DNA from 4 places in the Streptomyces sp. NPDC055189 genome. Region 3 is predicted to be linked to each of the others. Evidence: riboswitches for the same ligand, from Rfam matches in the RefSeq annotation. Region 3 holds a riboswitch; each other region holds the start of a gene.
What was found. A riboswitch is a leader RNA that binds a small molecule or an ion and turns the genes downstream of it on or off. The one in region 3 is predicted to bind cobalamin.
Positions count from the first base shown of each region.

Region 1: it holds a riboswitch for cobalamin, as region 3 does, so the genes downstream of both, ACWFR3_RS35515 (cobalamin biosynthesis protein) here and ACWFR3_RS45520 (ABC transporter substrate-binding protein) in region 3, are expected to answer to the same signal.
Region 2: it holds a riboswitch for cobalamin, as region 3 does, so the genes downstream of both, ACWFR3_RS42755 (CoA-acylating methylmalonate-semialdehyde dehydrogenase) here and ACWFR3_RS45520 (ABC transporter substrate-binding protein) in region 3, are expected to answer to the same signal.
Region 4: it holds a riboswitch for cobalamin, as region 3 does, so the genes downstream of both, ACWFR3_RS24695 (ribonucleoside-diphosphate reductase subunit alpha) here and ACWFR3_RS45520 (ABC transporter substrate-binding protein) in region 3, are expected to answer to the same signal.

Region 1 covers NZ_JBSGSG010000073.1:36,763-41,707, reverse strand. Annotated here, with positions in the region: gene ACWFR3_RS35520 (cobyric acid synthase) at 1-1,446, opposite strand, end outside; gene ACWFR3_RS35515 (cobalamin biosynthesis protein) at 1,446-2,384, opposite strand; cobalamin riboswitch at 2,489-2,631, opposite strand; gene ACWFR3_RS35510 (DUF397 domain-containing protein) at 2,856-3,116, shown strand; gene ACWFR3_RS35505 (hypothetical protein) at 3,113-3,421, shown strand; gene ACWFR3_RS35500 (hypothetical protein) at 3,354-3,905, opposite strand; gene ACWFR3_RS35495 (helix-turn-helix domain-containing protein) at 3,950-4,801, opposite strand.
Region 2 covers NZ_JBSGSG010000116.1:9,091-14,035, reverse strand. Annotated here, with positions in the region: gene ACWFR3_RS42770 (alpha/beta fold hydrolase) at 1-726, opposite strand, end outside; gene ACWFR3_RS42765 (histidine phosphatase family protein) at 723-1,367, opposite strand; gene ACWFR3_RS42760 (hypothetical protein) at 1,446-1,595, opposite strand; cobalamin riboswitch at 1,733-1,903, shown strand; gene ACWFR3_RS42755 (CoA-acylating methylmalonate-semialdehyde dehydrogenase) at 2,134-3,633, shown strand; gene ACWFR3_RS42750 (acyl-CoA dehydrogenase family protein) at 3,639-4,787, shown strand; gene ACWFR3_RS42745 (enoyl-CoA hydratase/isomerase family protein) at 4,784-4,945, shown strand, end outside.
Region 3 covers NZ_JBSGSG010000149.1:4,944-9,888, forward strand. Annotated here, with positions in the region: gene ACWFR3_RS45505 (haloacid dehalogenase-like hydrolase) at 1-65, opposite strand, end outside; gene ACWFR3_RS45510 (helix-turn-helix domain-containing protein) at 322-1,188, shown strand; gene ACWFR3_RS45515 (VOC family protein) at 1,194-1,658, shown strand; cobalamin riboswitch at 1,716-1,901, shown strand; gene ACWFR3_RS45520 (ABC transporter substrate-binding protein) at 1,968-3,020, shown strand; gene ACWFR3_RS45525 (FecCD family ABC transporter permease) at 3,017-4,081, shown strand; gene ACWFR3_RS45530 (ABC transporter ATP-binding protein) at 4,078-4,890, shown strand; gene ACWFR3_RS45535 (MBL fold metallo-hydrolase) at 4,892-4,945, opposite strand, start outside.
Region 4 covers NZ_JBSGSG010000037.1:19,654-24,598, reverse strand. Annotated here, with positions in the region: gene ACWFR3_RS24720 (carbon starvation CstA family protein) at 1-470, shown strand, start outside; gene ACWFR3_RS24715 (YbdD/YjiX family protein) at 467-664, shown strand; gene ACWFR3_RS24710 (DUF3311 domain-containing protein) at 775-1,044, shown strand; gene mctP (monocarboxylate uptake permease MctP) at 1,041-2,687, shown strand; gene ACWFR3_RS24700 (hypothetical protein) at 2,805-3,545, opposite strand; cobalamin riboswitch at 3,646-3,769, shown strand; gene ACWFR3_RS24695 (ribonucleoside-diphosphate reductase subunit alpha) at 3,906-4,945, shown strand, end outside.

The sequences.
Region 1 (4,945 bases), on a different contig from region 3:
GCCGAGCAGGTCGAGCTGCTCTTCGCGCAGCGCGGCGAAGCTGGTGTCGGGCGCGGGCACGAAGCGGCGTCCGGCGGCGCGGGCGACCTCGGTCAGGAAGCGGCGCCGGAACGCGTCGCTCTCCAGGGAGCCGTGCCAGTGCGTGCCCCACACCTCGCCGACGCGGCAGCCGTCCAAGAAGGGCTCTCCGCCCAGGACTTCGGCGACGCCGTGATGGATCTCGTACCCCTCGACGGGTTCGCCGAGCGCCTCGCCGACGGGCCGCGCGAGGGTCTTCTCCCGTTCGAACCGGACGCGCACGGGCAGCAGACCGAGCCCGTCCACGGCTCCCGCCCGCGACTCGACGTCGTCCTCGATGTGCTCGCCGAGCGCCTGGAAGCCGCCGCAGATGCCGAGCACGGGGCGTCCCTCGGCCGCGCGCCGCGCGATGGCGTCCGCGAGGCCGCGCTCGCGCAGCCACTGCAGGGCGCGGACGGTGCCGCGCGTCCCCGGTACGACCACGAGATCGGCGTCGACGAGTTCCTCGGCCCTGTCCACGAACCGCACGACGACGCCGGGTTCGGCTGCCAGCGCGTCCACGTCCGTGAAGTTCGACATCAGCGGTACGGCACAGACGGCGACCCGCAGCACGTCGTCGCCGACCGGGGGAGCGACGACGGACTCCCGTACGGCGCCCCGCAGGGACACCCTCAGGCCGTCCTCCTCGTCGATGCCGAGGCCGCGCTGGAACGGCAGCACACCGAACGTGCGCCGCCCGGTGAGCTCATGGAGCATGTCGAGCCCGGGTTCGAGCAGCGATACGTCGCCCCGGAACTTGTTGACGAGATACCCGGCGACCAGCTCCTGGTCCTCTGCACTCAGCAGCGCGGTGGTCCCGAAGAAGGAGGCGAAGACGCCCCCGCGGTCGATGTCGCCGACCACGACGACGGGGAAGCGGGCGGCCCGCGCGATGCCCATGTTCACGATGTCCGTGCGCCGCAGATTGATCTCGGCGGGACTGCCCGCGCCTTCGCAGATCACGGCGTCATAGCTGCCCCGGAGTTCTTCGAGGCATCCCACGACGGTGGAGAGCAACTGCTCCTGGCGCCCGCCGTGCAGCCCTTTCCCGGGGGACGACCCCCCAGACCCCCCGAAGAACCCGCGCGCGCTCATCTCGCCCACGGGCTTGCCCATGAGGACGACCTGGCTGCTGCGGTCACTGCCCGGCTTGAGCAGCACGGGGTTCATCAGCGCGCTCGGTTCGACGCGGGCGGCCTGTGCCTGCATGGCCTGGGCCCGCCCGATCTCCGCCCCCTCGCGCGTGACGAAGGAGTTGAGGGACATGTTCTGCGCCTTGAACGGCGCGACCGAGACCCCTTTACGGGCCAGCCACCGGCAGATCCCGGCGGTGATCACGCTCTTCCCGGCATCCGACGTGGTACCGGCAACGAGCAGCCCACCACTCATCAGGCCCCGCCCTTCCGCATAGTGCTCACCACTGCCGCGACCCCCAGGGCAAGCAGCCCCACCCGGCGCGACAGCTTCACGGCCCGTTCGATGTCGGCGACTTCGACGGCACGCCCGTCCCCGTTCAGGACGGGCCGGTGCTCGACCCGGCCTCCGTACGAGAGGCTCCCCCCGAGCCGCACCCCCAACGCCCCCGCGAAGGAGGCCTCCACGGGTCCCGCGTTGGGGCTGGGATGCTTGGCGGCGTCCGCGCGCCAGGCCCGCAGGGCGCCACGGGGCGCATCCCCGGCGGCAGCCGCGAGAACCGCGGTGAGCCGGGCCCCTGGCCACCCCAGAACATCATCGAGGCGCGCGGAGGCCCACCCGTAGCGCCGGTACTTCGCGGACTTGTGCCCGACCATGGCATCGAGCGTGTTCACGGCCCGGAAACCGACAAGCCCCGGAACCCCGCCGAGCGCGCCCCACACCAGGGCGCCGACCACGGCATCGGAGGTGTTCTCGGCGACCGACTCGACCACGGCCCGCGCGATGCCGTCGGCGTCCAGGGCCTGCGGATCCCGCCCGCACAGATGCGGAAGCCGCTCCCTGGCGACCTCGACGTCCCCGGCGGCGAGCGCCCCGCCGATGGCCCGCGCCTCACGACCAAGCGAGGTGCCGCCGACCACGGCCCAGGTGGTGGCGGCGGTCAGCGCGACGGACGCGGCGCGTGAATCACGTACGAGACAAGAGGCCAGAGCGGCGGCACCGGCCGCACCCCCGGCGCACACCACGGCGTGCAGGGCGCCCCACCCGCGGTGGTCGCGCCACAGCACACGCTCGACGACGCCCGCGCCACGCCCGAACACGGCGACCGGATGCCCGCGGCGGGGATCGCCGAGGAACAGATCACCGAGGAGGCCGGCGGCGGCGCCGTACGCGAAGTCGCGATCGGCACTCATGGCTTCAGCCGGCCGTGACGCGGAGGGGAGCAGGCAGGGGCACAGAGACCGGCAACGGGCGGCCGCGCATGGCGATATGTCCTCACTCAGGGTGTCCGCGCCCTGATTCGACGAGATCGGCGGCGAGAGTTCCTGGCTTCCGAGGAGTCGTCTCCTCGGTGACAGTGGCGGGACCGCGCCGGATTCGCACCGGCTTCCTCTTCTGCCGCCGTAATGGCTCCGGCAGTCCACCACGCCCGCGTACGCCCGTCAACTTGCCGTTGACCTGGGACGGGAGAGTGTGCCGAGGCCCACATGAGGCCGATTTTTCCCTAGGCCTGGAAATTGAACTTTCCTAGACTGGAACACGACAACCGGAGAGCGGTCCAAGCGTGATTCGGTCCGGGTCGTTACGTGGTGCGGTGGTTCTCGGCGGACCTGTCGGCCTTCCAAGATCACGGCACTATCGTGCGTCGGCGTGGGCGAAGGACGATGGGCACGCGTCGAGGGAGGCCGGCTCTCCGGCCGGGGGAGGTCGGCGTGTCCAGTAAAAGTTTGTCCGGATGGTCATGGCACCGGAGCAGTTACAGCGAATCCGGAGACTGCGTCGAAGTGGCCTTCGTGCGGGAGGCGGTGATCATCCGTGATTCGCAGAACCCGTCGGGGCCACGCGTCGTCTTCTCCGGTGAGCGCTGGCAGGCGTTCCTGAGCGCTCTCGTTCGTGCGGGGGGAGAGGGAGGGGGAACAGGATGACCGAGCATCACCTCGCCGAAATGCGGCACCTGGTGGGCGGTGTGCACGGGGGGAAACGCAAGGCATCCGGGGTCGTCGTGGTCGTGGCGGGGTGTGCGTTGCTCGGCGCCGCTGCCGCCCTGGTCGGCGCGGCGGCTTCGCTCCTCGTCGAAGGAACGGCCGCCCGGCTTGCCGTCTGGGCCTTCGTGGCCATGGCAGCCGCCGTGTTCATGGGTTTCTGGTGGGGCCTGGCCGAGCTCAGGCATGATCACCGGCCCCGGGCTCGGGCCGCTGGGCGGGCACCACAGCACGGCGGTCGTCGCTGAGCGTGGGCGTCGCCCCTGTCAGCGAGATCAGCCGGGTGAGCTGGCGGCTCAGCGCGACGACAGGGGCCGAGAAGACGGCGATCACCGAGCCGACCGTCCAGAAGCCCGTCATGCCGACGACGCTCAGGATGACGAGCACCCCGGCCAGCGTCAGCACCAGGACGAGTATGCAGCCGGTGCAGTAGACGATCCTGGTCGTGAACATCCGGACGCTGTCGTCCGTGCGATGGCGGTCCAGCGTGTCCATCCGCTCCGTGCGGCCCTGGTCGGTCATGGCCTCGCGGACGAGTTGGTTGTAGGAGGGACCGACGGCAGTCGGCTGCTCGCCACCTGCCTCGGCGGTGCCACCGTCGGCCGCGCCGGTGCCGCTCCCGCTGGAGGCCCCACCGGCACCTTGCGCACCATCCGGATCACCGCTTCGCCACGGCACCTGCCTGATGGCCGCGAGGATCCCCCACCACCACTCTCGCAACGCGGCTGGCATCTTGAGGCCTCCTCGCCCCTCCCGGACTCCTTGGGTCCGGGAGATCAGCTGTCAATGCCGTCCCTGATCCGATTGATCAGGTCGATGGCCTGCTCTCCGGCGTACGCGGTCTCGCGGAGAGACTCGAAGCACTCCTGGTGACGCACGATCAGTTCGTGGTCGTCACGGATCGACTGGTTTCCCTGTGCTTCAAGGAAGAGCAGGTCTTCGTCGTCCAGGAAGCCGAGCAGGATGAAGCTGCTCAGGGTGGAGTAGTGGGCACCTGACGTGAACGGCAGTACCTGGAGGGACACCTTCGGGCGGTCCGAGATCTCGATGAGGCGCTGCAGCTGGGCGCGCTGCACGCGCGGTCCGCCGACCTGCCGGTGCAGGGCGGCCTCGTCGACGATGAAGAACGTGTACGGCGGGTCCTCGCCCTCCAGGGCCCGCTCCTGGCGTGCGGTCCGCAGCTCCACGATCTTGCGTGCCCGCGTCTCGCTGACGCGCGGGGCGAGGAGCGCCATCGCGTATTCGTCCGTCTGCAGAAGGCCGGGCACGATGATCGGGTTGTATGTGCGGAAGGACGCGGCGGCGCTCTCGTAACCCAGATACTGGCTGAACTGCTGTCCGATGACTTCGTGGTACTTGGCCCACCAGCTGGGCCCCTTCGAACCGCGGGCGGCTTCTTCGAGCTCCGCGCCGAGATCCGGGTCCGTCACTCCGTACTGCTGGAGGAGGGCGCGCAGATCGGTGACGGAAAGACTGACCGTGCCCTGCTCGATCCTCATGATCTTGGACAACGACCAGTCAAGGCCTTTGGCGGCCTGGCCCTGTGATAGCTCCGCGGCGTCGCGGGCCTTGCGAAGCGCGATGCGCAGCCTGCGGCGGTTCAAGCTCGGGTCGACATCCCTCGACATGGTGGCTCCTCGCTGTCGTCACGGCTGTTGATTTATTGGCATACGGCAGAAAGCCATATGTGCAGCCGACGCTAGCAGACAGCTAGGTCCCATTATGCCATATGTCACTTCGCCGCATCGCATGTGCCCGATCGTGTGAAGTGA
Region 2 (4,945 bases), on a different contig from region 3:
CGGCCGGGGATCATCGGCGCCGCCGAGGATTTCGACCTGCGCGGGCAGGCAACCGCGCAGCTCGTCGAGGCGCTGGTCCAGCGGGTCCGAACGCCCTTCCGCACCGAGTTCAGCATTCATGACCCAGTTGACGGGGCGGCGTTCACGGGCACCTCGCGCGGCCCAGTGCCAACCGCGCCGGGGATCGGCGTGGTCGGTGAACCAGGACAACGTGAGCAACTCGACCTCCTGGTCCTCCGTGCGGTGCGGCACCCGATGCAACACGCGGAGCCGCTCCTGTTGCGCCGCGGTCATACGCCGCTCGCGTTCCGCCCGATCCGCCGCGCGCCACTCGCCGACGAACGGCCCGCACATCAGCAGCATCGCGGCCACTCGATCCGGATGGGCCATGCAGAACCGGGCGGCAAGGTCGGCACCGTAAGAGTGCCCCAGCAGCACGGCCGAAGGCGTATCCCATACGTCGAGAAGCTCAGCGAGATCGTCGACATGCCGGGCGAGGGTATGGCGGCCCAGCCAGGGGGAGTTGCCGGTGCCGCGCTGGTCGTAGCGGTACACGGGAGCGAGGTCCGCGATCATGGGGGCGACGTCGCCCAGGTAGTCCGGCAGTCCCGGCCCGCCATGAAGCATGACCACGGGAGGCTCGTGCTGCGTGCTCCCCAGCGCGTCCCAATGCAGTCGAGCCCCGTCAGCCATTTCGGCAAGGCCCTGCGTCTCGATCGAGTTCACCGCGGCGAACCTACCGGTGCAGCCGGCGGGACGACGCCGAGGCTGACCACTTGGCGGTTGTGGAAGTAGTCGTCTTCGCGCAGCATGGTGATGCTGCCCGACGGCGCACGGAAGCCGGCGTAGCCGGCCGACTCGACCGGCATCCTGATCCAGGCCGCCACGGCGAACGTCAGGGAGCCGCCGTGCGTCACGATGATCTGGTGTCCGCCCGGGCGTCGCAGGATCTCGTCCATGGCAGCGTAGATACGCCGCGCCCACACCGCCTTGGTCTCGGCACCTTCCACGCCTTCGTCGTGATCCATCCGCTCCCCGACGGCGGGCGGCGGCACGAAGCGCCGGTCGAGCCACTCCTGCGGCTTTCCGCCCGCCTCCCCGTACGACTTCTCCCGCAACCTGCGATCCAGAACGGGCCGCACACCGAACACTTCGGCCACCTCCCCGGCCGTCCGCACGGTACGCCGCAGATCCGACGAGAACAGCTCCACCTCGGCATCATCGGGAATCTGCGCCCGCAGCGCCCGGGCAATGGCCCCAGCCGCACGGACACCGGCAGGGGTCAACCGAGAGTCATGCCATCCGCCGACGACGCCCTCGACATGGTGGGTGGCTTCGGGGTGGGTGACGAGGTAGAGGGTGCGCATGTGCACGCATTCTTCCAGTGGTCGTGCTGCGGCCCGACGGGCAAAGCGGCGGCGCCGGAACCGGTGCGGCGGGGATGCCTACTTCCGGCGGCGGACGAACAGCCAGATGCGGGTCGCCATCGCGCCGATGACCACGACTGCGACCGTGATCTGCAGCCATCGCGGGAGGTTGCCCGCGCCGGGGAGGTAGAGGGCGAGCGACATCATCGACGCCGCCGGGGGCTGCACCGTTGTGCGAGGTCATCCATCGGACGGCTCCGGGAGTTTCGGGGCGGGTGGGCAGATCGTATGGGCCGCACCGGCAGTGCTCCTGTCGCGACCCGCGGCCAGGAGGGCTGGACTTACTAGGACGTCCAACTATATCTTCGTGGCACAAGGTCCGCGGTGCAGGGAAGCCGGTGTGAATCCGGCACGGTCCCGCCACTGTGACCGGGGAGTGTGCTGTCATCCACACGCCACTGGCGAAGTCTGCCGGGAAGGCGGGCGGCGCGCGGAGATCCGGGAGTCAGGATACCGGCCGCGGAATGTTCCGTGTTGTCCACGAGGATGGAGCAGACACGCATGGCACCGGTCCGTACTCATGACCTCGGTGATCCGGCGGAGCGCAGTCAACTCACTTTGCGCTCATAGATCTTCGTGACCCTGGCGGTCCCGACGTTCGCTGTCCCACGGCGGCCCGCACCGGCAGCGGACACACCTGTGTGCCCGGTCCGGCGATGCGCCGTGCCTTCCCCGGATCTCACCTGACGAGAGCAGGCACGCACCCATGGTCCGTGAACTCACCCACTTCATCGGCGGCAAGCACACCGTCGGCACGTCCGGCCTCTTCGGCGACGTCTACGACCCCAACACCGGCACCGTCCAGGCCCGCGTACCGCTGGCGAGCCGGGCCGACACCGAGGCGGCGATCGCCGACGCGGTCACCGCGCAGGAGGAGTGGGGCCGTTGGAACCCCCAGCGGCGCGCCCGCGTCCTGCTGTGCTTCCTGCAACTCGTGGAGGCAGAACGCGACTCCCTGGCACGGATGCTGTCGGCCGAGCACGGCAAGACCGTGGCCGACGCGCACGGTGACATCCAACGCGGCTTGGAGGTGGTGGAGTTCGCCGCCGGGGTCCCGCATCTGCTCAAGGGCGAGTTCACGGACAACGCGGGCACCGGCATCGACGTGCACTCGCTGCGCTCCCCGATCGGTGTGGTCGCCGGGATCACCCCGTTCAACTTCCCCGCGATGATCCCGCTGTGGAAGGCCGCGCCCGCTCTGGCCTGCGGCAACGCGTTCATCCTCAAGCCGTCCGAGCGTGATCCCTCCGTGCCATTGCGGCTGGCCGAACTGTTCCTGGAGGCAGGCCTGCCGCCCGGCGTCCTGAACGTCGTCAACGGCGGCAAGGAAGCCGTCGACACCCTCCTGGAGGATGCCCGGGTCGGCGCGCTCGGCTTCGTCGGCTCCACTCCCGTCGCCGCGCACATCTACGCCACCGCCGCCGCCCACGGAAAGCGTGCCCAGTGCTTCGGCGGCGCCAAGAACCACATGATCGTCATGCCCGACGCGGACCTCGACCAGGCCGTCGACGCCCTCATCGGCGCCGGATACGGCTCGGCGGGCGAGCGCTGCATGGCCATCTCGGTGGCCGTTCCCGTCGGCGAGGAGACCGCCGACGCGCTGGTAGCCGCGCTCAAGGCACGCATCGGCGCCCTTCGCATCGGCCGCAGCGACGACCCGGACGCCGACTTCGGCCCGCTGGTGAGCAGGGACGCCCTCGACCGCGTCCGGCGGTACGTGGACATCGGCGTCAACGAAGGCGCCGAACTCGTCGTCGACGGACGGCAATTCACCCTGCCGGAGCACGCGAACGGATTCTTCGCGGGTGCCTCGCTCTTCGACCGGGTCAGTCCGCAGATGCGGATCTACCGCGAGGAGATCTTCGGCCCCGTCCTGTGCGTCGTACGGGTCGACGACTACGAGGAAGCCCTGCAGCTGCCCAGCGAGCACCAGTACGGAAACGGGGTAGCGATCTTCACCAGGGACGGCGACACCGCCCGCGACTTCACCCGCCGCGTCGACACCGGCATGGTCGGCGTCAACGTCCCCATCCCGGTCCCCGTCGCCTACCACACCTTCGGCGGCTGGAAGCGCTCCGGCTTCGGCGACCTGAACCAGCACGGCCCGGACGCCATCCGCTTCTACACCCGTACCAAGACCGTCACCTCGCGCTGGCCCTCAGGGGCCAGGGAAGGCGCGAGCTTCACCCTGCCCACCATGGAATGAGCGCCATGACCATTACATCACTCACAGAGGACCAGCAAGCCCTCGTCGAGACAACCCTCGACTTCGCGGAGGACCACCTGGCCCCCCGCGCCGTGCAGTGGGACCAGGACAAGCACTTCCCGATCGACGTACTGCGCAAGGCGGCCGGACTGGGGCTCGGCGGCGTCTACGTGCGGGAGGACGAGGGCGGCAGCGGCCTCACGCGGGCCGACGGGGTCCTCGTCTTCGAGGCCCTCGCCTCCGGCTGCCCGTCCATCGCGGGCTACCTCTCCATCCACAACATGGTCGCCTGGATGATCGACGCCTACGGAGATCCCGGGCAGCGGGCGCGCTGGCTGCCCCGCCTGTGCTCCATGGACGATCTGGGCAGTTACTGCCTGACCGAACCGGGAGCCGGCTCGGACGCCGGGGCCCTGCGCACCCGGGCCGTCCGCGACGGAGATGACTTCGTCCTCAGCGGGGTCAAGCAGTTCATCTCCGGTGCGGGCGCCGCGCAGGTCTACGTCGTCATGGCGCGCACCGGTGGCGCGGGACCGCAAGGAGTTTCCGCGTTCGTCGTCGAACTGGACGATCCAGGGCTCTCGTTCGGCCCGGACGAGAAGAAGATGGGCTGGAACGCCCAGCCCACCCGGCAGGTGATCCTGGACGGCGTGCGGGTGCCCGCGGACCGGCTGCTCGGAGGCGAGGGCGACGGCTTCCGGATCGCGATGAGCGGCCTGAACGGCGGCAGGCTCGGCATCGCCGCCTGCTCCCTGGGCGGCGCCCGCAGCGCCCTGAACAAGAGCCTGGCGTACCTCGCCGACCGGGAGGCGTTCGGTGCCCGGCTCCTGGACGCGCAGGCCCTGCGGTTCCGCCTCGCCGACATGGCGACCGAACTCGCCGCCGCCCGCGCCCTGGTCCACCAGGCGGCCGGGGCCCTGGACCGCAGCGACCCGCAGGCGCCTCAGCTGTGCGCGATGGCCAAGCGTTTCGCCACCGACACCGGCTACTCCGTCGCCGACCGGGCGCTGCAACTCCACGGAGGCTACGGCTACTTGAACGAGTACGGCATCGAGAAGATCGTCCGCGACCTCCGCGTCCACCAGATCCTGGAAGGAACCAACGAGATCATGCGCGTCATCGTCGCCCGAGGCCTGACCGAGGCACTGCGGTGACCGCGGCCGAGGACTTCGTCCTGCTCCGTACCGAGGGCCGCGCGGCCCACCTCACCCTCAACCGGCCCCGGGCCCTCAACGCCCTGACCCACACCATGGTCAACCGCATCGACGAGGCGCTCACCGCCTGGGAGCACGATCCGGCCGTGCAGACCGTG
Region 3 (4,945 bases):
ACGGCCGCGGTGAGCGCGCCCGCCGTGCCGAGTACGGCCAGCTTGCCCGTTGCCTTTGATGCCATGGTTCTGTGCCCCCTGAGAGCGGTCTGCGCCCCGTCCGGAGCGGCGGGTCATCGTATGGGGCGGGGCCGCGGATTCCCATGATCGACATCACCGGACGGAACGGGCATGGGACGCCTGTGCGCGGGTAGCAGCGTCAGACGGCCGCTCCGCGTACGGGCCTGCCCCGCGGTGAGGCCGGGCCCGCGTCCGGGCCTGCCCCGCGTCCCCGCGTACGGGCGCCTGCCCCGCGGCGGCGCCCGTCGCATACTGGAAGGCATGGAGACCGCCTCCCCGGAGTTCGTACGGGCCGCTCCGCGGCTCGGCGGCATGGTGGTGTCCGCCGTCGGCTACCGCACGGCGGGCGAGCAGCCGGGCCTGCACCGCGGCCTGCCGTCCCCGTACCTGACGCTGATCTTCTCCCTCGACGGCCCCGTCGCCACCGGCGCCAGCCCCGAGCAGGCGGCCGGCCCCGACGCCATGCGCACGGACATCGTCCTGGGCGGCCTGCACCGGTCACCGGCCTACGTCGTACGGCCCGAGCACGAGGCGGGCATCCAGCTCGCCGTCCACCCGCTCGCCGCCCGCGCCCTGTTCGGCGTACCGGCGTCGGCGCTTGCGGGCGACCTGGTGACGCCCGGCGCGGAAGTGATGGGGCGCCGCGCCGCCGACGTACGGGATCTCCTGTGCGAGCAGAGCGGCTGGGAGCAGCGGTTCGCCTCCCTGTCCGCCTACTTGCGGCAGCGCGCGGCTGACGCGGGCGCCGAGGGGTCCGTACGTCCCGAGGTCGCCGAAGCCTGGGCCTGGCTCGCCCGGCACCAGGGCATCGGCACCCTGCGCGGCCTCTCCCGGCACGTCGCCTTGAGCGAACGCCGCCTCACCACGCTCTTCTGCGCCGAGACGGGCCTGAGCCCCAAGCAGGCGGGCCGCCTGATGCGCTTCCAGCGCGCCCGCAACGCCGTCGTGCGCTCCGTCGCGGCGGGCGCCGCCCCTGACCTGGCGCGCGTCGCCGCCGACTGCGGCTACTACGACCACTCCCACCTGGTACGGGACTTCCGGCAGTACACCGGCGCGAGCCCCACCGGCTGGCTGGCCGAAGAGTGCCGGAATATCCAAGCCGGGAGCCACGGCGGGGGCGAAGAGTAGGACCCATGGACACCACCGAGAAGCAGAAGCAGCCCCAGTCCGCCGCTGGCTCCGCCACCTCCGGCGGACGCGCACCCAGCGTCTGGCCGACCCTCCAGGCGCACGACGCCCCCGCCCTGATCGACTTCCTGGTCGGCACCGTCGGCTTCCTGCGCACCGCCGTCTACGAGGACGGCGGCAGCGTGGCCCACGCCGAGCTCGACTGGCCCGAGGGCGGAGCGATCATGCTCGGCTCGTACGACGACGGGGCCGGGGACTGGTGCCTGAAGCCGGGCACCTTCGGCACGTACGTCGTCACCGACCGGGTGGACGAGCTCTACCAGCGGCTCAGGGCCGCCGGGGTCGAGATCATCCGTGAGATCGAGGACCAGCCGTACGGCAGCCGGGAGTTCGCGATCGCCGACCCCGAGGGAAACAAATGGTCCTTCGGGACCTACCGCGGCGCACCGAGGCCGGACGGGGCGTCCTGACCCGGCTTGACGGCAGCTTCCCTGCCCTGGCGTGACGGCAGCCTCCCTGACCTCGCGTGATAGCTTGCGAGCGCCAGTCAACCCACACCAGGGCCAGGGAATCCGGTGCGAATCCGGAACTGACGCGCAGCGGTGAGGGGGAACGGGCGGGGCCACGGCCACTGGGCGTCCACGGACGCCCGGGAAGGCGCCCCGTCCGGCCGATCCCCGAGTCCGAAGACCTGCTGGCGCCTTCGCCCGCGCACCGAGCGGCGGAGGTGACGAAGCAGGCCAGGCTCCGCGTATGAGCCGTGAGACTCAAGGGATCATGTGTCCTCCACAGCCCGTCGTGTACGTATACCCGTCGTCCTGCTCAGCGCGGCCCTCGCCGTCACGCTGACCTCCTGCGGCGGCTCGCCTGCCTCCTCCACCACGGACAAGAAGGCCGACGGCTATCCCGTGACCCTGACGTCCTGCGGCAAGAAGGCGGAGATCAAGGCGCCGCCGCAGCGCGCCGTCTCCCTCGACCAGGGCTCCACCGAGATCCTGCTCTCCCTGGGCCTCGCGGACCGCATGGCCGGCACCGGCACCTGGACGGACCCGGTGCTGAAGGGCCTGGAGAAGGACAACGCCAAGGTCGACCGGATCGCCGACAGCTACCCCTCCTTCGAGAAGGTCCTCGCCAAGGAGCCCGACTTCGTCACCGCCTCCTTCACGGCGACGGTCAGCAAGGGCGGCGTCGCCGACCGCGCCAAGTTCGCCGAACTCGGCGTACCCGCCTACGTCTCGCCGTCCGACTGCGCGGGCAAGGACAACAGCGGCGACGGCGACGGCAAGCGCGTCAAGACGCTGACCATGGACACGGTCTACGGCGAGGTGCGCGACCTGGCCAAGGCCTTCGGGGTCGAGAAGCGCGGCGAGCGGCTGGTCGCGAACCTCAAGGGGCGGGTGGCGAAGGCCACGAAGACCGTCAAGAAGGCCGACGCGTCCGGCACCTCGCTCCTCTACTGGTTCGCCAACTCCGACGCCCCCTACATCGCGGGCTGCTGCGGAGCGCCCGGCATCATCACCCGCGAGCTCGGCGTGAAGAACGTCTTCGACGACACCCGCGAGGAGTGGCCCCAGATCAACTGGGAGACCGTCGCGGACCGTGACCCCGACGTCCTGGTCATCGGCGACCTCACCCGCAAGTCGCAGACGGCCGAGAGCGCCAAGAAGAAGATCGAGTTCCTGGAGTCCAACCCGGCCACCAAGAACCTGACCGCCGTGAAGAAGAAGCGGTACGTACTGCTGAGCGGCCAGGCCATGAACCCGACGATCCGCACGGTCGACGGCGTGGAACAAGTCGCCGCCGCCTTGCGCGAGTTCGGGCTCGCCAAGTGACGCGAGCCGCCGGTCTGCCGGGCGGCATACGACGGGCCGGTCTGCCGGGCGGCATACGGCAGCTCCTGCTCTGGACGACGGGCCTTGCCGCCCTCGCCCTCTCCGTGGCGGTGGCCGTCACCATCGGCCCCGCCGACATCTCCGTACCGGACGTGTGGTCGGCGGTGGCGGCCCATCTCGGCTGGGGCGAGGCGACACTGACGCCCATCAGGGACGGCATCGTCTGGAACCTGCGCATGCCGCGCACGCTCCTCGCGGCGGTCTGCGGCGCGGGCCTCGCGGTCTGCGGAACCGTCCTCCAGTCCCTGCTGCGCAACCCGCTCGCCGACCCCTTCGTGCTCGGCGTCTCGTCGGGCGCTTCCACGGGGGCGGTCGCGATCGTCGTCCTCGGGGTCGGCGGGGGAGCGGTGTCGGTCTCGGCGGGCGCTTTCGTGGGCGCCGTCGTGTCGTTCGCCCTCGTCCTGTTCCTCAGCCACACGCTCGGCGGGAGCGCCGACCGAGTGGTGCTCTCCGGCGTCGCGGCGATGCAGCTCTTCTCCGCGCTCACCTCGTTCGTGATCCTCACGGCGGGCGACGCGGAGACGACGCGGGGGGTCCTGTTCTGGCTGCTCGGCTCGTTGAGCGGGGTCGGCTGGACGGACGTCTGGCTGTGCGGGGCGGTGCTCGTCGTGGCGCTCACCATCTGCCTGGCGCATGCCCGCACCCTGGACGCGTTCGTGTTCGGCCAGGACGCGGCGGCGACGCTGGGGGTCCACGTGGCCCGCACCCGCCTCCTGCTGCTCTCCGTCACGGCCCTGCTCACGGCGGCTCTCGTCAGCAGCGCGGGCGCCATCGGCTTCGTCGGCCTGGTCCTGCCGCACGCGGCCCGCGCCCTGGTCGGCTCGGGGCACGCACGCCTGCTCCCGGTCACGGCGCTCGCGGGCGCGGTGTTCCTGGTGTGGGTGGACACGCTGGCCCGCACGGTCCTTGACCCCCAGGAGGTCCCGGTGGGTGTGGTGACGTCCCTGATCGGCGTCCCGGCATTCGTCCTGGTCCTCTACCGCACCCGGAAGACGACATGACTCTGCACGCTGCCCCGGGCTCCGGCCCGCACACCGACCCCGGCCTGCGAGCCGACCGGGTGACCAGAACAGCCGGCGGCCACCTCATCGTCGACGGGGTGACCCTGGCCCCGCCCCCCGGAGCGACGGTCGGCCTGCTCGGCCCGAACGGCTCGGGCAAGTCCACCCTCCTGCGCATCCTGGCGGGCGTCCTGGCCCCGGCGTCGGGGGTGGTCACCCTGGACGGCAGGCCGCTGCGGGACGTGGGCCGCCGCACCGTGGCACGCAGGGTGGCGGTCGTGGACCAGGACGCCACCACGCAGGTCGAGCTGTCGGTGGAGGAGGTCGTACGCCTGGGCCGCATCCCGCACCGCAGGGCGTGGTCCCCCGCCACGCCCCGGGACGACGAGGCGGTCCGGGAGGCCCTGGCCCGCACGGGCCTGGCCGACCGGGCCGCCCAGTCCTGGCACACGCTGTCCGGCGGCGAACGCCAACGGGTCCAGATAGCAAGGGCGTTGGCCCAGGACCCCCGCGAACTCCTCCTGGACGAACCGACCAACCACCTGGACATCCAGCACCAGCTCGACCTCCTGTCCCTGGTGGCGGACCTCCCCCTGACCAGCGTGATCGCCCTGCACGACCTGAACCTGGCCGCCATGTTCTGCGACCACCTGCTGGTCCTGCGCGAAGGCGTGGCCCACGCGTCGGGCACTCCGTCCGAGGTGATCACGGAGGAGCTGATCGCGAAGGTGTACGGGGTGCGGGCGGTGGTGACACCGGCGGACGACGGCCCGGGGTCGAGGCCGTCGATCCGCTTCCTGAGGCGGTGATTCAGCCCGCTTGCAGCCGGTCGGCGAGACCCGCGGCGGCGAACGCAGAGGCCAA
Region 4 (4,945 bases), on a different contig from region 3:
CCGTCTGCACGACGCTCCTGGTGAAGTCGGGGCGCCTCAAGTGGGCCTGGATCACCGGGATTCCGCTGGCCTGGGACGCCACGGTGACCCTGACCGCGAGCTGGCAGAAGGTGTTCTCCAGCGATCCACGCGTCGGTTTCTTCAAGCAGCGTTCGATCTACCAGGACGCGATCGACGACGGGAAGATCCTGCCGCCCGCCAAGACCATGGACGACATGCACACCGTCGTCACCAACTCCACGGTGGACGGCGTCCTCTCGGCCGCCCTCGCCCTGCTCATCGTCATCGTGATCGCCGACGCGGCCCGCATCTGCGTGAAGCACGTCCGCAACCCGCAGGCGTCGAAGCTGAGCGAGGCGGAGTACGTCGAGTCGAAGGTGGTCGCACCGGCCGGGCTCATCGCGACCCCGGAGGAGAAGGCGGAACTGGCGGCGGCGAAGGCTTCCGACGATGCGCGGGTCCCGTCATGACGTGGGTCCTGCGCGGGCTGCGCTGGGTGCGCTGGTACGCGCGGGAGTTGACCGACGAGTCCGCGTACGACCGTTATGTCGCCCATACGCGGAAGACGCATCCGGGGGCATCCGTCCCTTCTCGGAGGGAGTTCGAGCGTATGCGGACGGATCAGCAGGAGGCGGACCCGCGACAGGGTTTCCGCTGCTGCTGAGCGGCACTTCGAGCGCGTCCGGTATCCGGACGGGGGTTCCATAGATCAACACTCTCGCTTAGATTTCCCGCACGTTAAAGGTGGGATAAGCGAGGGAGCGGAGCCGCGAAGTGTCAGATGCGCCTGAAGTGAGCAGACCGGTGGTCACGCCGGTCCGCGTGGTCATTGCCCTCTGTCTCGTCGCGCCGTTCGTGGCGATGCTCTGGGTGAGCTCCTACGCGAAGGTCGACCCGACCTTCATCGGCATCCCGTTCTTCTACTGGTACCAGATGCTGTGGGTGCTCGTCTCCACCGCTCTCACCATGATCGCTTACAAGCTGTGGCAGCGTGACCAGCGCGCCCGCAAGGCCGAGCAGGCCCAGGGGGGTGCGACCCGATGACCGAGCTCGCAGCGGAGGGCGGCGTCAACGGCATCGCCCTCGCCGTCTTCATCTTCTTCTTCGTCGCCGTCACGGCGATGGGCTTCCTGGCCGCGCGCTGGCGCAAGGCCGAGACCGAGAGCCTGGACGAGTGGGGCCTGGGCGGCCGGTCGTTCGGCACCTGGGTCACGTGGTTCCTGCTCGGCGGCGACCTCTACACGGCCTATACGTTCGTGGCCGTCCCGGCGGCGATCTACGCGGCGGGCGCGGCCGGCTTCTTCGCCGTGCCGTACACGATCCTCGTGTACCCGCTGATCTTCACCTTCCTGCCGCGCCTGTGGTCCGTCTCGCACAAGCACGGATACGTGACCACCTCGGACTTCGTGCGCGGGCGCTTCGGCTCCAAGGGGCTCTCCCTCGCCGTCGCGGTCACCGGCATCCTCGCCACGATGCCGTACATCGCGCTCCAGCTGGTCGGCATCCAGGCCGTGCTCGACGTGATGGGCGTCGGCGGCGGCCCCGACACGAACTGGTTCATCAAGGACCTGCCGCTCCTGATCGCGTTCGCGGTGCTCGCCGCGTACACGTACTCGTCGGGTCTGCGCGCCCCCGCGCTGATCGCGTTCGTGAAGGACGGCCTGATCTACCTCGTCATCGCCGTCGCGATCATCTACATCCCGATCAAGCTCGGCGGTTTCGACGCGATCTTCTCGGCGGCGAACGACAAGTTCTCCGCGGCCAACGAGGCGGCGGGCAAGCCCGTCGCGGGCCTCGCGCCCGGGCACACCGGGCAGTGGACCTACGCCACGCTCGCGCTCGGCTCCGCGCTCGCCCTGTTCATGTACCCGCACTCGATCACGGCGACGCTCTCCTCCAAGAGCCGCAACGTGATCCGCCGCAACACCACGATCCTGCCGCTCTACTCGCTGATGCTGGGCCTGCTCGCGCTGCTCGGCTTCATGGCGATCGCGGCCGGGGTCAAGGTGGAGAACGGCCAGCTGGCGATCCCGCAGCTGTTCGAGAACATGTTCCCCGACTGGTTCACCGGCGTCGCGTTCGCCGCCATCGGTATCGGCGCGCTCGTGCCCGCCGCCATCATGTCGATCGCGGCCGCGAACCTCTTCACCAGGAACATCTACAAGGACTTCCTCAAGCCGGACGCGACGCCCGAGCAGGAGACCAAGGTCTCCAAGCTGGTCTCGCTCCTGGTGAAGGTGGGCGCGCTCGCCTTCGTCCTCACCATGGACAAGACGGTCGCGATCAACTTCCAGCTCCTGGGCGGCATCTGGATCCTGCAGACCATGCCCGCACTGGTCGGCGGCCTGTTCACGCGGTGGTTCCACCGCTGGGCGCTGCTCGCGGGCTGGGCGGTCGGCATGGTCTACGGAACGGTCGCCGCGTACGGCGTCGCCTCGCCGACGCAGAAGCACTTCGGCGGCTCGTCCAAGGAGATCCCCGGCATCGGCGAGATCGGCTACATCGGCCTCACGGCGTTCGTCCTGAACGTGGTGGTCACCGTGGTCCTCACCTTCGTCCTGCGCGCCATGAAGGCCCCTGACGGCATCGACGAGACCTCTCCGGGCGACTACACGGCGGACGTCGGCGACCCCGGCGTCGTCGAGGAACTGCCGCCGGCCACGGCGGGGGCGCCGGGCGGGCACTGAGCCTTCTCGTGTACGTACGCACACGACTTGCGTACGTACGCACACGCCGACGGGCCGCCGGAGCAATCCGGCGGCCCGTCGTCGTGCGTGCGGCGGCCCCTCGTCGTCCGTGCGGCGTCACGAGGTCTTGTAGAGATCCGTTCGGACATGTGCGGCCGCCTTGGCCGCCGCGAGGGTCGCCACGTCCTTGTCGGTGCCCGCGTCCACAAGCACGAGCACGCCGCCGACCCGCACCTCGACCTTGTGGCGCGCGGTGCCGTCGTACTCGTCGCCGCCCGTGGTCCGCGTGCTCTCCACGATGGCTTCGTCGCCGAGGTCGGGCAGCTTCCCGACCGTGTGGTGCTCCTGCACCGGAGCGCCCTCGGTGTCGACGGTGACGCGGGGGCACGCGTCGTTGAGCTGCCTGCGCAGTTCGACGTGGCGCCGCGCCCGCTCGACCGGCATCGAGACCAGGCTCACGTGGACGAAGGGGTCCTTGTCCTCGGTCGCACCCGGGAAGGGACGCACCGTGTGGCCCGCGCTGTTCCCCCGCAGTCGCGCCAACTCCTCGCGAGCGTCCTTGCCGGGAGCGCAGCTGCCCCAGTCGCCGTCGGCGTAATGCAGCCCGGAGAGGCCGGTGGTGACGTCGTACGCTTTGGCCTTCGGCCCGACCTCCTTCGCGGGCAGCAGAGCGGCCTTGAGTTCGGCCTCCGTGAAGACCTTGCGGGGATCGGCCTTGTCGTCGACCCCGACCGCCCCGGTCCGCTTCTGCGTCGGTACGGGCTTCGGATCGGCCTTCCTCACCTGGTCCTCACCGCCACCGCACGCGCTGAGCAGCATCATCAACAGCGCGGCACAACCCGCGACCCGACCTCGCACGCCGTCTCCCCCTGTTCGGCCTTCAGTTCGGCCGCCACCCTAGGCGATACACGCACCGACACAAGATATGGGGCTGCCGCTCAGAGCCAGCACAAGATGTATGCTCGTGCTCGCTGTCGCCGCAGGGGAATCCGGTGCAAGTCCGGAACTGTCCCGCAACGGTGTATGAGTACGCATTTGTCGTGCCCGTGAGTCCGAGGACCTGTCGACAGCGCACCCGTTCCGCCCGGTTCGGGTGCCGACGACGTCCGGGCCTCGTGGAATGGGCTGGTGGACGCGGAGCGCAGCCGTGCCCGGTTGCGGCCCCCGTGTGTCACGCCTCCCCTCCTCAAGGCTCCGAGCCGAGCGAGGGAGTGCTCCGTGACCATCGCGCCAGCCGAACCTGCGTCAGCGCAGACCACCGACGGTCAGCAGACCGCCGACGGCCCGGGAACCGCGCTGCTGCGTACCCTGACCGAACTGACCGCCGACCTCCCCGACGCCGACCCCGGCAGAGTCGCCGCCGCCGCGCTGCGGGGCCGCTCGGCCAGGGCGGACCTGGCGGAGCTGCGGGAGCTGGCGACCGAGGCGGCCGCCGGGCTCATCTCCGAGGACCCCACGTACTCGCAGCTGGCGGCGAGGCTGCTCAGCCTCAGCATCCGGGACGAGGCCGCTTCGCAGGGCGTGCGCAGCTTCTCCGACTCGGTCGCCGTGGGGCATCGCGAGGGCCTGATCGCGGACCGCACCGCCGAGTTCGTCGTGGACCACGCTCAGCGCCTGGACTCTCTCGTGGACGCCGCCATCGAGGACGGCGCCGACTTCCGCTTCGGTTACTTCGGCCTGCGCACCCTGCACAGCCGCTATCTCCTTCGCCACCCGATCACCCGGCACGTCATCGAGACCCCGCAGCACTTCATGCTGCGCGTGGCGAGCGGCCTGGCCGAGGACGGCAGCACCCGCTCGGTGGACGAAGTCGCCTCCCTGTACGCCCTGATGAGCCGCCTGGACTACCTGCCGTCCTCGCCGACGCTCTTCAACTCCGGCACCCGCCACCCGCAGATGTCCTCCTGCTACCTCCTCGACTCCCCGCTGGACGAGCTGGACTCCATCTACGACCGCTACCACCAGGTCGCGCGCCTCTCCAAGCACGCGGGCGGCATCGGCCTCTCGTACTCCCGCATCCGCGCCCGCGGTTCGCTGATCCGCGGCACGAACGGGCACTCCAACGGCATCGTGCCGTTCCTCAAGACCCTGGACGCCTCGGTCGCCGCCGTGAACCAGGGCGGGCGTCGCAAGGGCGCCGCCGCGGTCTATCTGGAGACGTGGCACTCCGACATCGAGGAGTTCCTGGAGCTGCGCGACAACACGGGTGAGGACCAGCGGCGTACGCACAACCTCAACCTCGCGCACTGGATCCCGGA